DNA from 3 places in the Photobacterium piscicola genome. Region 2 is predicted to be linked to each of the others. Evidence: predicted binding sites of a transcription regulator. Region 2 holds the regulator's gene; each other region holds the start of a gene.

Region 1 (5,609 bases), on a different replicon from region 2:
TTCTGCTTCGTTGGTCACGAGGGGGGTTAATATTCGTTTCATACCATAATAAACGGCAATCATTGGTAATAGTAAAATAACAATCGCGATCCCATAGCTGATACCAGCTGGCACCCCCATTCCCCAACCTAATGTAAATGCTATTCCACCAATAGCATCCTTTATTGTATCTATAAATGAGTATTGGCTAATAAGCAAAGGTAGCCATGGTAAAATCAAGATACCAACGCCAATACTCACTATTTTTATTTTAATACCTTGTTTTAACATATGCACCTCACATTTGAACGGTGTTTTATTGTTAATTAAAAAACACCATTAAGCAACAATATTTCAAGTCACATTATTATTTCAAAATAATTAACTGACTTAGTGCTTAATTATTACAATTGAGTAAAAGTAATTTAAGTATTCATCCAATTATCATTGATTCAATATTGATTATAATCAGTGCCACATAACAGCAATACCGTTGCTGTTATTCAATCGACTTTCCTGTGTATTTCTACTTGCTTATCAGCAAATATTTCCCATTGGAGGGCACAATGAATCAACAACGCGCAGAGAATCTTTATTATTATCTTAGAGAACAAAATACACCACAAAAAGAAATGAATGTGGTGATCAAACAACTTATTGAAAATTATAACATTAACTTATATCCACTCGATCGTCGTTACCGTGCACGTATCGGTTATTCCCCTAATCGTTATGACATTAATAGCTATGGTACCGCAGGATCACGCACTATGAATCAAACTCGTGGCATGCAAAAAACACAATAAAAAATCATAAAAAAACCCCAATAATTGATTATTCAACTATTAGGGTTATTGCTTAATAATCAGTATGTTGCCACTTCATTATTTCAGACGATCAACAATAAGTGGCACTAAAGATGTATAAGCATACCAAGTTGCCGTAGCAATGATTACGGTCCATACAATGCGAGAAACCCATTGTGTTCGTTGCATATGGCGCGAAGGATCAGGTTCACCACAATGAGGACAGAAATGTGCACGACGAGATACCGTACCATCACAAGCTGGGCAATCAGTCAAACGCTTAGAACGAGACTTTGTCATAATTTCAGTCGCTATGTTGTCATCACCAGCATCTGAGCGCGATGCGGGTTGGCTAAAATCAGGGGTATTCGCCGGTGGCGCTTTATGCCCAGAACGTTTTTCTGCATGTAAAGAAAATGATAATTCCGGTTTATTGGTATCATTATCATCATCAAGAGCAGAAAATTCAGTTGTCTTCACTATCATTCACCATTTGATTAATTTCCGTACGCATAATACGCAATATTAAGCCAATAATCTCCATTTAAGCTGATATTAGTACGCTAATAGTACTACACTGCAAAAATTAATCAGATATCATCTGATGAGCAAAAATCGCGATTATGCTAAAGCGTCGATAAATAATCATTTCTACCCTAACGTTTAACAAAGCTATGCAATGAATTAATTCACCCCCATCAGGGTTTTATATTTCGTAATGGCTTGCTGGCAAAAATCGCGTTCGTCATCGTCTTCAATATTATTGGTTAATTCAGCAAAAGCCTCATACCCTACTTTGCCATTTTTTACTTTCCATACCGCATAAGACGCTTGCTTATCTAACTCGATACGCATTCTTTCGCTATCTGACAATTGGGTTAAATTATACATATTATTCTCAGCCTACTTTTTTGTTAATTCTACCCAAGATTCGAATCAAGAAGAACCCTTTTCAAACTTGATTATTGCTATGCCTATTTTGCGCTTTAAAAGCAATCTATTGACACTTTTACTTATGTAATCCATTACATTTTAAAAAATGCCTATTTTTTAGCGGTAAAGAATAAAAACCACCAATTAAAAACAAACCCATTATTTATTATAAGGTTAAATATTATTACGCACATTTTTACACTTAATCAAACACAAAAAAGAAAACGATACCCTTAACACTTTCAACAGATTTGGTAATCAACGGAGCTAAAATAATAAAATAGCCTTAATTTTGTGACTTAGATCTCAAGATCTGAATATTTTATTCCATAAACTACTACCATAAATTGAAGCACAAACTCTGCTTCTGATAACTCATAAACCTAGGAGCTCTTCATGGCTACTCCACATATCAATGCCGAAGTTGGCGATTTTGCAGAAACAATTTTAATGCCTGGTGATCCACTACGCGCACAGTTTATTGCAGAAACTTACCTAGAAGATGTAAAGCGTGTATGTGATGTACGCGGCATGTACGGTTTCACTGGTACTTATAAAGGTAAGCCAGTATCAGTAATGGGTCATGGTATGGGCATTCCATCATGTTCTATTTATGTACACGAGCTAATCAAAGATTTTGGTGTTAAAAACATCATCCGTATTGGTAGCTGTGGCGCTGTTCATGATGATGTTAAGTTAATGGATGTTATCATTGCAATGGGTGCTTCAACTGACTCTAAAGTTAACCGCATTCGTTTCGCTAACCACGATTTCGCGGCTATTGCTGACTATCATTTATTAGAAACAGCAGTAAACCAAGCACGCGCACAAAATGTTGCAGTTCGTGTTGGTAACGTATTCTCTGCTGATTTATTCTACAGCCCAGAAGTTGGTCTATTTGATAAGATGGAACAACTAGGTATCCTTGGTGTCGACATGGAAGCGGCTGGCATCTACGGTGTTGCAGCAGAGCTTGGTGCTAAAGCACTGACTATTCTAACAGTGTCTGATCACATCAAACGTGGTGAGAAACTAAGTGCAGAAGCACGTCAGCATTCATTCAATGAAATGATGAACGTAGCGCTAGAAACGGCAATCAATCTATAATCTGTTACTGTGGTCATAGACCATTTATAATAGAAATTCGATATAAAGTGGAAAACGTATCTTTGAATATATTTTCCACTTTTTTATACCCGCTAATATTTAAAATATTCAATAATTTGATAATGCTAACAATATCTCTATATCATTATTTCACTTAGGTATAATTACGTTTTCTTAAACCGCAACTAGGCAATGCTCTATGACTTCATCCTCACTATCCACGACGCTGGATCAGTTGCCACCTGCTTGCGATAATATTCAGCTAAATTATTGTAAAACTGTCGCCTGTGCTAATTTTAGTCGTACTGATCCTAATTTATATGTACTACAAAACAGCAATCTCCAACGCCCCGTGCTTATCTGCCGTGAATGTGGTGCTTTTCCGCCTGTCATCAGTAATTATGATGTGGTCGCTGAAAAACAACGCTTAAAACTAGAACAAAATAGTGGTTTAGCCGCTTGTTCAAATAAGCACTGTCCTCATCATGGCTTACCTGTTCTCACCTATCGTCAGCATTATCATGCTTTTGGCTTTAGTGGCGAACGTCAACGTTATCGCTGTCGAGCCTGTCACCACACCTTTGTCGATCCTTGGTCGAGCAGTAATAACAAACACCAGTTACAACAAAAATTATTGGCATATTTATTTACGGGTTATACCGTACGGGAAATTTGTCGACGTTTGGCGATGAACCCAAAAACGTTTTATGATCAACTGAATAATATTGCGGCACGTTGTCGTCATCAATTAACCATTTTTGATGCCCGTTTAGGTAAACAATCACAAGCTCGCCAACTAGCAACAGATCTGACCCCATTGCAGCCTCAAAGTAATAATGGCGTATTATGGGTAGCAACCGCTGAAGTTAATTCAGGCTATGTGATAAGCCAACACGTCAATTACCAAACACAATCCGTAGCCACCTCGGTCACTCATCATGATGCTTATTGCAATGGAACCCGTTTTATTGCCCCTCATAACGACCATTATCCATCAAGTGCAGCACCGTTATCACAAGGTCTACTGGCCCATATTGATACCACTTATCGCCATATTTTAGCCCGTAAAAATATGGAGAACCCACTTAGTGCCCAAGTCAGCATTAATTACCCAGCTAAAGGCTGTCTAGTTCGTCCTCAATATACTGTATATAGTCACTTTTTATACTTGCATGAATTGCTCAATCACAATACGTCGACCTTAGCCGTGTTTATGCCGCAAGAAACGTTATTACGTTCAGCGTGTTTATCTATTTTTATTGACCGCATAAATAACCATACTATTGACCCACTTTATGTAGTTGAAGATCAGCAATGGCAACACGAACAACAGGTTGAAAAAATTGATATCGTATTAATGGGATGGTGGCGAGATCGGTGGGCATTTAGTCGTAATAAAAGCGGAAATAAAGGCATCTGTCATCTTGGTGGTAATAAAAAAGATCAACAACGCTGGTTAACGATTGCCACTCATCGTGCAGCAACGGCTTATCAACAACGTTTTTATGATCAATTTAACCATATGATTAATGAGCCACGACGTAAACTGCGTCCCGCCAGCTTATTACCATTATTGGACATTTATCGTGCTTGGCATAATCTTTGCCATCAAAATAAAGCCGGAATAACCCCAGCTCAAACGCTGGATTTAATGTCTTCACCAATGACACTTGAACAGCTATTGCGGTAACAGTGTTGCTGTATATTTAGAAGGAACATCAGTGTCATCAGGTAATGATACATTTTCTAATTGAACACTATGGATGCAGATCGTCTACACAAAACTTCATTTAGCCACCATTCTTACAAAAAAAAGCTCGAACTAAAAAATTCGAGCCTTTGTTGTTTTAACTGAGTGGCAATTAGACGTTAGTACACTTCACACCAATCTGATTTCATGTCGATCAATGTCCAGTCACCTCTAGAATTCGCTTCATCTAATGCTTTATCGAGTTTACCAACATGGGATTTACGATCGTACTTCCACTCACGCTCAGCATCAGTATGGTGAACAATCATTGCCATTGAATTTGGTTGGCTCGTTGCCCATTGCATCATCGCTTGATCACCATCTGAATTACCCACCGCTAAAATAGGCTTCTTACCTATAATATGCTGAATATTAGTGACCTTTCCGGCTTTATCATCAATGGTCAAAATAGATGCATCTTTAGTAACCGTCGGTTTACCATCGTTGTAGCTATAGTTATATTTAAGCGCGCTACCAATGATCTGCTCTAAAGGGATGTTGTAAGCTTGTGGCGCCCATGCCCTCATAAAATCAACGCCGCCACCCGACACAATGTAAGTCTTAAAGTCATGTTGCTGCAGATAAGTCAGCATCTCTTTCATTGGCTGATAAGTAAGAGCAGTATACGCTTTGTTAAAGCGTTTATCTTTTGCGGCCTTCAGCCATTGTTTAACTTCTTGTTGGTATTGCTCAACCGTCATACCAGAATGGGTCGCCATAATGATTTTCAATAACCCTTCTTCACCACTACCAAGAACACTCTCAATATCTCCTTCAAGTACAAACTTAAATGGTGCTTGCGTTTTCCACTCTGGGTGCTCAGACGCCATCTCTTTTATACGATCTAATGCAAAGGCAAATTGAAAGTAATAAGGCTTTTCCGACCACAGCGTGCCATCGTTATCAAACACAGCGATACGATCCTCAACCGCGACGAAAGTCTTGGATTTGGCTTTAGTGGCTTGCTCCACAAAGTCTACAATAGCGGATTTACTCTCACGATCTTTCCAAGAAGGGAGCAATGTAGCATCACA
Region 2 (5,609 bases):
TCAAGGACATTACATGCAACCATTTAGCGCTGCTACCGGATTAGGTAATCCTCACTTACAAACCTTATTACCTCGCTTTATTCGTCGCCAGCCCCTCTTTACCCCTATCACTCAACGCCTTGAAATGCCTGATGGCGATTTTATCGATCTTGCTTGGACAGAGCAGCCAGACCACACTAACCATCATCAGCCATTGATGATTTTATTACATGGTTTAGAAGGCAGTTTTAACAGCCCTTATGCTAATGGCTTATTGATGGCCGCCAAACAGCAAGGCTGGCTTGGAGTAATGATGCATTTTAGAGGCTGCAGCGGTGAATTAAATCGTCATCCACAAAGCTATCATTCCGGTGACATCAAAGATGTACGCTTCTTCATTCAATGGCTACGGCAGCAATTTCCACAACGCCCATTTATGGCTGTTGGGGTATCTCTGGGTGGTAATGTATTGATTAATTACTTAGCTAACTACCGTGACAATAGCGAACTGATTGCCGCTCAAGCGATTTCACCACCACTTAACCTTGCCTCCTGTTCTGATCGTATTCAGCAAGGGTTCTCACGAGTATATCAACGCTACTTACTAACATCGCTTAAACGCACCATTGCCAAAAAGATTGAACGTCAGCCTCACACTATGCCCATTAATCAGCAACAGTTAGCATCGATTAACAATGTGTGGCAATTCGATCAAGCAGTAACAGCACCATTACATGGCTTCAAAAATGCTAATGACTACTATCAACGTTGCAGTGGCTTACTGCAACTGACAAATATTCGTCGTCCTTTACGAATCATTCATGCTAAAGATGATCCGTTTATGAACAGCGATGTTATTCCATCACAGCCATTACCCGCCAACATTCGTTATGATTTATCAGCCACCGGTGGTCATGTCGGTTTTATCAATGGCAGCTTACTCAAACCACAATTTTGGTTAGAGCACACAGTGCCTGCATGGTTTCAACAACAATTAGATCAACATCAAACAACCCAACCAAATAATGACTGACTTTCTTTCATGCTAATTTTAAGAATATACTGCGGCTATTATTTTATTAGTCATTTAAGAAGTTGTAATGATTATCCCTTGGCAAGACATCGCACCAGAAACACTCACTAACCTTATCGAACAATTTATTTTACGAGAAGGCACTGATTATGGCGAAGTTGAAATCAGCCTCAGTGATAAAGTGGCTTATGTACGACGCCAATTACAATCTGGTGATGCTGTAATTGTTTTCTCTGAATTGCATGAATCAGTAGATATTAAGCTCCGCAATCAAATGTAATCACTACATTATTGTAGCGATAACCATTAAAACTTGGTATCAGTTGCATTTTTATCACTTAATACCGACATTTTAGCAAACATGTAGTAACATTTATCGCTGACCATTATTTGTTATTAAACCTGTGCTAATCACAACAACAAGGTGAGTTATGTCGGTAAAACACCCTATTATTGCTGTCACTGGTTCATCAGGCGCGGGTACGACCACCACCTCTGAAGCCTTCCGCAAAATGTTTAATATGATGGACATCAACGCCGCATGGTTAGAAGGCGATAGTTTTCATCGTTTTACTCGCCCAGAGATGGATTGTGAGATTCGTAAAGCCAAAGAACAAGGTCGTCATATCAGCTATTTCGGTGCAGAAGCCAATGACTTTGAACAGTTAGCCCACTTTTTCGAGCAATATGCTCAAGACGGCAGTGGCAAGTTTCGGCGTTACTTACATACCTTTGATGAAGCCGTACCTTATAATCAAATGCCGGGTACTTTCACGCCTTGGCAACAGTTAGCTGAAAATACTGATGTGTTATTTTATGAAGGGCTACATGGCGGTGTGGTTGATGGTGAAACCAATGTCGCTCAGCATGTTGATTTACTGATTGGGATGGTGCCCATTGTAAACTTAGAGTGGATTCAAAAGATCATTCGCGACACTCGCGACCGCGGTCATTCAAGAGAAGCGGTGATGGAATCAATTGTGCGCTCAATGGATGACTATCTTAATTACATCACACCCCAATTTTCTCGCACCCATATTAATTTTCAACGAGTCCCTACCGTTGATACGTCAAACCCTGTCAGTGCGAAAGGTATTCCAAGTTTAGATGAAAGCTTTGTCGTGATCCGGTTTCGTGGCTTAAAAAATGTCGACTTTCCACATTTATTGGCGATGATTCAAGGCTCATTTATGTCACGCCACAATACCCTTGTGGTTCCTGGTGGGAAAATGAGTTTTGCGATGGAACTGATTATGCGACCGTTGCTTGAACAACTCATTGAAAATGGAAAAATAGCGTAAGCATTATTTCTTGTATGATACTCAGAAGTAAGTATCAGACGTAGCTCTCACTACTCGTTGATAAACGGTTACTGATATCAGCAACCGTCATCGTCATCGAGTTACGCCACAACAATCTCATAGCTGTGACTCATTTCAACACCTTTACCTAGCATCAAACAAACTGAGCAATATTTTTCAAGCGAGTCAGCCACCACCTTACTCACTAGTGCATCATTTAAATCATGGCCAGTAACAACAAAGTGTAAATTGGCATGAGTGAAAATTCGTGGCGCTTGTTCACGACGTTCGGCGAAGATATTCACTTCACAAGCCGTGATCTGCTGTTGTAAATCTTGTAAACCACTAACAACATCCACAGAGCTACATCCCCCGGCAGCCATTAATACCAACTCCATTGGACTTGGCCCTTTTTCACCACCGTTACCATCTAAAACGACACTATGGCCCGATGCTGATTGGCCAACAAACGTCATGTTTTCTACCCATTTTACACGTGACTGCATTTTTATATCCTTGAGCTATATTATTTAAAATTTGATCTTATTTTTGTTGATAATTCCATCGATGTAAACGTTATTTATTTTGTTTAATGCTAATTGTGTTGCATATTTCTATTGCTAGAATTGGAGAGCAAAATCACTTTGAAACGGTGCTTTTGGTAACTAAGTCACAACGATGTGATCATGTGCACACTTATCTCTCATAAATGAGCGGGTCATCGAGATCAATATCAAGAAAAAGCCCCAAAAAAAGGATACACTCTAAACCAGTTTAAGTTAGCTCGCAGCCCATCAGCTGAGTGAATAACTCTGCCAACGCACAGTTTTGTCGAGTTATCTTTACAGAACATATTGTTGGGCAACATATGCAGAGGAAGTTAGTAATATGGTTCCAGGTAAACCGCAAACAGATCCAACTTTAGAGTGGTTTCTTTCCCATTGTCACATTCACAAATATCCATCAAAGAGCACGTTAATTCACGCAGGTGAAAAAGCAGAGACTTTGTACTACATCGTGAAGGGTTCTGTTGCTGTATTAATCAAGGATGAAGAAGGTAAGGAGATGATCCTTTCTTACCTAAACCAGGGCGACTTTATTGGTGAACTCGGCTTGTTCGAAGAAGACCAAGAACGTACAGCTTGGGTTCGCGCAAAAAGCCCTTGTGAAGTTGCAGAAATTTCATTTAAAAAATTCCGTCAATTAATTCAAGTTAACCCAGATATTCTAATGCGTCTATCTGCTCAAATGGCATGTCGTCTACAAGTGACAAGTCAAAAAGTGGGTGATCTTGCGTTCCTTGATGTTACAGGTCGTATTGCACAGACATTACTGAATCTTGCAAAACAACCTGATGCAATGACACACCCTGATGGCATGCAAATTAAGATCACTCGTCAAGAAATTGGTCAGATCGTAGGTTGTTCTCGCGAAACAGTCGGCCGTATTCTTAAAATGCTAGAAGAGCAAAATCTTATTTCTGCTCATGGCAAGACTATTGTGGTTTACGGTACACGCTAATTATTTTAGTCATACCAAAATCACCGATGAAACCGCAGCTTATGCCTGCGGTTTTTTTTTATCACTCCCCAGATGATCACCGTAAAACAATCATTGAACACTCAGGCATTAGTGTTAAATTTTAACTTGTAATAACATCTATTTATGCTACATTTTGCTCACAAATGGATTTTAAATCGATGATGGTCAATATGGATATTGAACGCTTTTCAGTTAACAGTTACACCACGGTACCTGGGATATTAACTAGTCAGCCAACAACCATTGAAATGACAGGGTTTAGTGATAGTCGCTGTTATCTCGAACAACAAACCGGATTACGTCGCTGCCCTGCAGATGAATCAGGTGTTTGGGCTTCACCACTGGATAACTAACCCTTCAACAACAGTGCTTATGCGCTAAGCACTGTTTATTTGGCTTACAATTAACGATCTGTACTTTCAAAAATTTTATTCGCCGAAGCAACCACAAACCCTGAATATAACTCACCATTCGCTTGGGGATGGCGTTTTGCAAATTCATAAAATCCACCAGGGATGTTATGAATACCATCTCGAAAACTGACCCCCACCTTGTCAGCCATGGTTGCTGATTGTTCCAACATCACCTCAGCATTACCTTTTATTTCCCCGCCCGCTTGATTAATAACAAACTGGTTATGGCGCAATAAATGATTAACCTCTTCAAGATTAGAGAACTGTTCTAATTGATTAATACTCACCGTAAAATGGTTAGCGCCAAAACCGTGTGCCGCAACCCACGCTGCATATTCACTTTCAGCCGCTAAAAATTGATAGGTCGCAAAGTCAAGTTGCCATGGACGGCCACGATAAATAAAATCAGGTTGGCGAAAATAATCATCATCAACCTGATCAAGCAAGGCTCGTATCGTATGTTGTAATTCAGCCGAGCACCCCGCTAATTGTAATTCGCTAATAAAGACTTTTGGCAACACCGGGTTTGCATGAATAAAGGATTCGGCATACAGCTTTTTGGCACTAAAATGATATTTTGCTTGCGGTTGGTAACCCAAAGCAATAAATGGCGCAGCCAGTACGGCTAAGCCACACTTCGGTAACCCAAAGCTGCGCAATGCAATATGATCATTAAGTAATGCTGTGTCCTCGGTTAACAACTGCTGTATTTGCACCGCTGAAGGGCATAAGCGGTGACTATAATCGTGCCATAAACCATCAAAAAGTTGGGTAATAGATTCCATAATCAGCCTGCCTATTGAAAGCATTATCACTCATTAAACCTTAGCTCAAGCTTACTCCTGGCGCTAATTGAGACGGTAATTGCACATCATCCCCTTCAACAGACGCCATAGGATAAGCACAATAGTCCGCAGCATAATAAGCACTTGGGCGAAGATTTCCTGATGCGCCTGGGCCACCAAAAGGTGCATCACCACTCGCTCCCGTTAAGGGTCGGTTTCGATTCACAATACCAGCACGAATATGTTCAATAAAATAGAGCCATTGTTGCTCATCGGTTGAAATGAGCCCTGCCGCTAAGCCATAGCGAGTTTGATTGGCACTGACTACCGCTTGAGTAAAATCAACATAACGACTAACGTGTAATAGTGGTCCAAAATATTCTTCATCCGCAAGTTCAGTAATAGCACTAACATCGATAATCGCAGGCGTCACAATTGCGCCTTGTCCCCGCGTTGCCGTTAATAAAGCAACGCCACCAGCATCCAAAAGTTGTTGTTGATGCAATATGATGTGATCCGCCGCCACAGCAGAAATTAATGGCCCCATAAACGGTGC
Region 3 (5,609 bases), 980 kb from region 2:
CAATTTGTAATTTTCTAAAAATAATATTATTTGTGATTTTTTGCTCTGGCGCAGGCTGTTCACCTTCTTTCTTGCCACGCTTTTGATTAATAAAGCCATTTAAGAAAGTAGCAACTTGTTCATCAGAACAGCTCTTATAACCTTCTGCATCATCAGCTTTTAACCAACTGCAAACTTGCTCACGCGTTACTTCACAATCAGCAGCAGCAAAAATAGCGATCATTTCGCTATCATTTAAATCAAAAGTATAGCGAACACGGCGCAAAACATCGTTATTAGTCACAATTTATCCAATTTAGTATGCTGTGGTTGTAATAATCACAGCGAAATTATCAGCGCAGAATAACAGATAATTCATCGCTATTCACTCGAATCAAGCAGCTTTTGTACATCAAGCGTAGCAATTAATGCTTTATTGAGTGGCGTTTTCTCTGTTGTGATTAGTAACTTTCCAGCACCATACCAATGAATTCCTTCCCATTGTGAATAATTACCTAATCGCTTATAAATGCCCGTTGACCAATCTGGTTTATCATCCTTCACTTTTACAAGCCAAATAAATGAATAACCTAGATATATATTTCGGCGATAACCAATAAACGCCAATGTTGCTGTTTCAGGATTATAATCAACCCCTGTAATTAACCCTTTACTAGGGTATTCAGCGACCGGATTTAAATGCTGGACTTTATTTACTTCGCCTTTATCTATTTGATAAAGTCGAGTTTTCTCATCTTTCCAGTTTTTTGAAAATAACCATATCTGGTCACCAACAACCGTAATGGCTTCACTGTCATAGTTATGTTTGTTAAACCAACCTTTAGTAAAATCATTATATTGAAATTGTATTTTTGCCGCTGGTGTTACTGCTTGTTGTTGATTGAGGCCTTTTTGCTCTATTTTATAAATAACACCACCATTGCGTATAGTAAGGTTATTACCAATATCGCCAACATATAAAAATTGCTGATCTTGCGCTAAATCTTCCCAATCATAATTACGACTATTATTTACTTTTACGATTTGTGCAATACCCGTCATATCATGATTTAAACGATAAAGTTTATTATCACCATACGTATCGTTATGCGTCCAAATATCACCATTAATAATAGCCAAACCAGAGGTTTCGCTTATCTTTTTAGGCATATATGCCAAAATATCCACATAAAGAACATTACGTACAAAATAAGTGGCACCAAGACTACATAACAGCAGTAATAACACTACTGACAATCCAACAACAATTCTTTTTATTATCAGCATATTACCCGTATGAATTATATCTTTAAAAATTAATATCCTTGTATACTATCATTATATTGCGCGTATGAAAAACAGGAAAAAAACATACAAAAACCTAATATAAATAAGCAAATTTCACCATTACCAACCATAATTAATCTTAAACATATAAATTCCGTTCACTTCGGTATGGCAGCTAAATAATGATTAATATTCCACACCTCATTAAATATAAATACGGGCTCGCCGCATTGTGTTTACTATTAGTAAGTTTCCAGACTCACGCTGTTCAATTAGCACCACTTAGTGGCTCTGAATATGTGGGTGATTTAGCTGAATTAGAAAAAAAGCGGGTATTGCGAGTATTGGTTGCAGCAGATCTCGGTTTTTACTATATAGAAGATGGTATAACTAAAGGTATTATTGCCGATTTATTGCAGCATTTTGAGAAAGACATTCATAAAACACACCCAAAAATGCACTTACAAATTATTCCTGTCCATCGAGATAAATTGTTACCTTATATAGTTAAAGGCTTAGGCGACTTAGCCATTGCCAATATTACAATAACAACTGAACGTAAAAAACAAGTTGATTTTAGTCAACCTGTACTTACCAATATATCAGAAGTACTTATTAACAATATTAAACAGCCCCCCTTTAACAAAGTAACCGATTTAAGTGGTAAAACAATCTGGGTGAGAAAAAGTTCGAGTTACTATCAAAGTTTACTCAAAATTAATAATAAATTGCGCATGCAAAACTTACCACCCGCATCAATATTGTTTATTGATGAAACACTACAAGATTATGAATTATTAGAACTTATAAATTTAGAACTACTCAATGCAACAGTGATAGATAACCACAAAATAAAAATCTGGCAACCCATATTAAAAAATATCCGTGTTAATGATCATTTTGTTTTACGTAATGACGGTCAAATAGCTTGGGCGATACGTAAAGATAGCCCCAACCTAATGGCACTGGTTAATCGCTATATTGATACAGTAAAAGAAGGGACATTAATAGGTAATATTATTTACAGTAAATATATTGAAAACCATCGTTGGCTTAATACACTACTTGATCCTAATAATATCGATAAAATGGAAAGTTTATCGCATATTTTCTTTCGCTATTCAAAACAATACGACTTTGATTATTTAATGTTAATGGCGCAAGGTTTTCAAGAATCAGGGCTAAATCAACATAAAGTATCAAACAAAGGTGCCGTCGGTATCATGCAGGTACTACCCAGCACTGCTCGTGACCCTAGTGTAGATATTCCTAATATATATACATCAAAAAACAATATTCATGCTGGTGTAAAATATATGCGTTATTTACAAGACCAATATTTTAGCAGTGATGAAATTGATTATGATAATAAAATGTATCTCTCACTCGCTGCTTACAATGCAGGCCCTGGCAATATCAATAAAATGCGGCGTTATGCCAAAGAACAAGGTTATAACCCTAACGTTTGGTTTAATAATGTTGAACTTATTACCCGTAAACATATTGGATCACAACCGATTGTCTATGTGAATAACATCAATCGTTATTTCATTGTTTACAAACAAATAATGAAACTACAACGTTTCCGTGACTCTGGTATTCGCCCTTTTATTCCACCCTATAGATTTGATGCTCCAGTGTTATTTAAATAGCACATCAAAAATCAGTCATAATCACCATTAGCAATATGCACAATAGTGATTATGATTTTAAATTAGGTAGTGATAAATGTTTAGTTCGGCGATCATGTTTATGGAAATACCATAATTTACGGTTTTTGGATGATTTTTTCATTACAGCACCTGTAACAAGACTAATAGAGTAAATATCATTCTATTATCTATTGATAATGTAAATTAATACCAGTCGCAATCATAACTCATATTTCCAATATTACATTTTAATATTAGTACGATAAATTCACTCACAATATTAGCATTACTCTTTACCCTTCCAGATAGAAAATACTTAATTTAAAAAACTTTGCCTCATAATAAGCCATAACAACCTAATTAACTTAAATATTTCAATCACATAACATGAAACAAATCACAAAACATAATGGAGTTACATTCAGTGTCTTCATTATTATTCTTATTTTTATCACCATATTCAAACAAATAGCAAGCGATTGCGCAAACGTGAAAAATTAGTTTTTGTCAATTGCAAAAAAAACTACTGGATTAAAAATGCGATATATATCACTTTATCGAAGAATGAAATCATTCAGCATACACACATAAACAGATAATAATCACACTGAGCACAATCCAATATGGTCTATTTACACTTTATACTCGGGTTAGTCGTTATTGCAGTATTAGCTTTACTTGCCAGCAACAACCGAAAGAACATCAAATATCGCTATATTATTCAGCTACTTATAATAGAGCTGGCACTTGCTTACTTCCTACTCAACTCATCAGCAGGTACAGGTATTGTAAAAGAGTTTGCAGATGCATTTAATGGTTTACTCTCATTTGCAGGTGATGGTACTAATTTTGTGTTCGGTAATTTATCGAATAACAATGATTTTAACTTCTTCCTAAGTGTATTAATGCCGATTGTTTTCATTTCCGCATTAATTGGTATTCTGCAACATATCAAAGTATTACCTTACATCATTAAAGCGTTAGGTTTCTTGTTATCTAAAGTCAATGGCATGGGCAAACTAGAATCATTCAATGCAATCAGTGCATTAATGGTTGGTCAGTCTGAAAACTTTATCACGTATAAAAACATTTTAGGCGGAATGTCAGAGCGTCGTATGTACACCCTTGCAGCGACGGCAATGTCAACGGTTTCTATGTCTATCGTTGGCTCATACATGAAGCTTATCGACCCAAAATATGTTGTTGCTGCATTGTTTTTAAACATGTTCAGTACCTTCATCATTCTGTCTATTATCAATCCTTACGATCACGAAGCTGAGATGGATATTGATGAAATGATGGCAGCAGAAAGTGGTGAAACACTGACTTTCTTTGAGATGCTGGGTGAATATATTTTAATGGGCTTTAAGGTTGCTGTTATTGTTGCGGCGATGCTTATCGGTTTCATTGCACTCATTTCAATGATCAATGCAGGCTTTGATGCAGCATTTGGCATCAGCTTCCAAAACTTAATTGGCTACTTATTCTACCCTGTTGCATGGTTAATGGGCGTTCCTGCTCATGAGGCATTACAAGCTGGTAGTATTATGGCAACCAAACTTGTAACTAATGAATTTGTTGCAATGATGGACCTTCAAAAACAAGTAGGTACTTTGTCTGCGCACACTGTTGGTACGGTTTCTATCTTCCTTGTGTCATTCGCAAACTTCAGCTCTATCGGTATTATTGCTGGTGCGGTTAAAGGTGTGAACGAAGAGAAAGGTAATATGGTTGCTCGCTTTGGCTTACGCCTACTTTATGGCTCAACCTTAGTTAGTATTTTATCTGCATTAATTGCCAACATTATGTTATAGCAGTATCAATCAGTGGCAGGGTTTATTAAGCCCTGCCATTTAATTATATAAGAATCAACATCTTCAATTTTTCATTCCAGCCTACAACCTCTATTTTTCACTAATATGCGATTTATTCCACTGCACTTAATTAAATAAGTAATATTAACTTCCAATTTTAGCCCCTTTCATTTGTATGATAAATAATTTAGATTTTATGCTACTCATCACATTAAATTCGATTTAGCGAAAACATGTCCTGAGCCGATCAACAATTATAACCATGAGGCTTATATGTCAAATAAAACCATTTCAGGTGCAGAACTTGTCGTTGAAACCCTAAAGGCACATGACGTTCCCCACATTTTTGGTATTCCTGGTGCTAAAATCGATGCTGTGTTTGATGCCGTATGTGATAACGGTCCTGAAATCATTATTTGTCACCACGAACAAAACGCAGCTTTCATGGCAGCCGCAACAGGTCGTTTAACAGGCAAAGCTGGTGTTTGTCTTGCAACCTCAGGTCCTGGCGCATCAAATCTCGTGACAGGTGTTGCTACGGCAAATAGTGAAGGTGATCCTGTTGTTGCACTTGCTGGTGCGGTTCCCCTTTCGATGTATTCCCATAATACGCACCAATCAATGGATACTCGTTCTCTGTTTAACCCTATTACTAAGTTTTCCGCTGAAGTAATGGACAGTGCTTCTGTACCTGATGTCGTGCATAAAGCATTTCGTATTTCAGAACAACCAACTCAAGGTGCAAGTTTTGTTAGCCTTCCTCAGGATGTACTAACCAACCAAATCCCTTTTATTCCAGTACAACAACCAAAACCAATTTTATTTGGTGGTGCGCACCCACAAGCTATCCGTCAAGCGGCTGATCTTATTAACGCAG

Evidence for each region. Region 2 encodes CRP, which controls carbon source genes, mostly activating them, when cyclic AMP is high. Its sites were predicted from a motif close to TGTGANNNNNNTCACA; they were not measured.
Region 1: the regulator CRP is predicted to act here: its motif matches at 2,012-2,027, upstream of deoD (purine-nucleoside phosphorylase).
Region 3: the regulator CRP is predicted to act here: its motif matches at 3,457-3,472, upstream of ACJZU6_RS07575 (NupC/NupG family nucleoside CNT transporter).

The regions. Positions count from the first base shown of each region.
Region 1 covers NZ_CP175535.1:529,254-534,862, reverse strand. Annotated here, with positions in the region: gene ACJZU6_RS17065 (hypothetical protein) at 1-270, opposite strand, end outside; gene ACJZU6_RS17060 (hypothetical protein) at 546-785, shown strand; gene ACJZU6_RS17055 (hypothetical protein) at 864-1,271, opposite strand; gene ACJZU6_RS17050 (DUF3283 family protein) at 1,470-1,676, opposite strand; gene deoD (purine-nucleoside phosphorylase) at 2,115-2,825, shown strand; gene ACJZU6_RS17040 (lactate dehydrogenase) at 3,025-4,515, shown strand; gene ACJZU6_RS17035 (HAD family hydrolase) at 4,695-5,609, opposite strand, start outside.
Region 2 covers NZ_CP175534.1:596,522-602,130, reverse strand. Annotated here, with positions in the region: gene ACJZU6_RS02870 (hydrolase) at 14-1,012, shown strand; gene ACJZU6_RS02865 (YheU family protein) at 1,080-1,292, shown strand; gene ACJZU6_RS02860 (phosphoribulokinase) at 1,444-2,313, shown strand; gene ACJZU6_RS02855 (OsmC family protein) at 2,415-2,819, opposite strand; gene crp (cAMP-activated global transcriptional regulator CRP) at 3,202-3,834, shown strand; gene ACJZU6_RS02845 (hypothetical protein) at 4,014-4,208, shown strand; gene ACJZU6_RS02840 (DUF1338 domain-containing protein) at 4,259-5,053, opposite strand; gene astD (succinylglutamate-semialdehyde dehydrogenase) at 5,094-5,609, opposite strand, start outside.
Region 3 covers NZ_CP175534.1:1,581,015-1,586,623, reverse strand. Annotated here, with positions in the region: gene ACJZU6_RS07590 (DUF1456 family protein) at 1-283, opposite strand, end outside; gene ACJZU6_RS07585 (hypothetical protein) at 361-1,266, opposite strand; gene ACJZU6_RS07580 (lytic transglycosylase F) at 1,449-2,918, shown strand; gene ACJZU6_RS07575 (NupC/NupG family nucleoside CNT transporter) at 3,542-4,732, shown strand; gene alsS (acetolactate synthase AlsS) at 5,006-5,609, shown strand, end outside.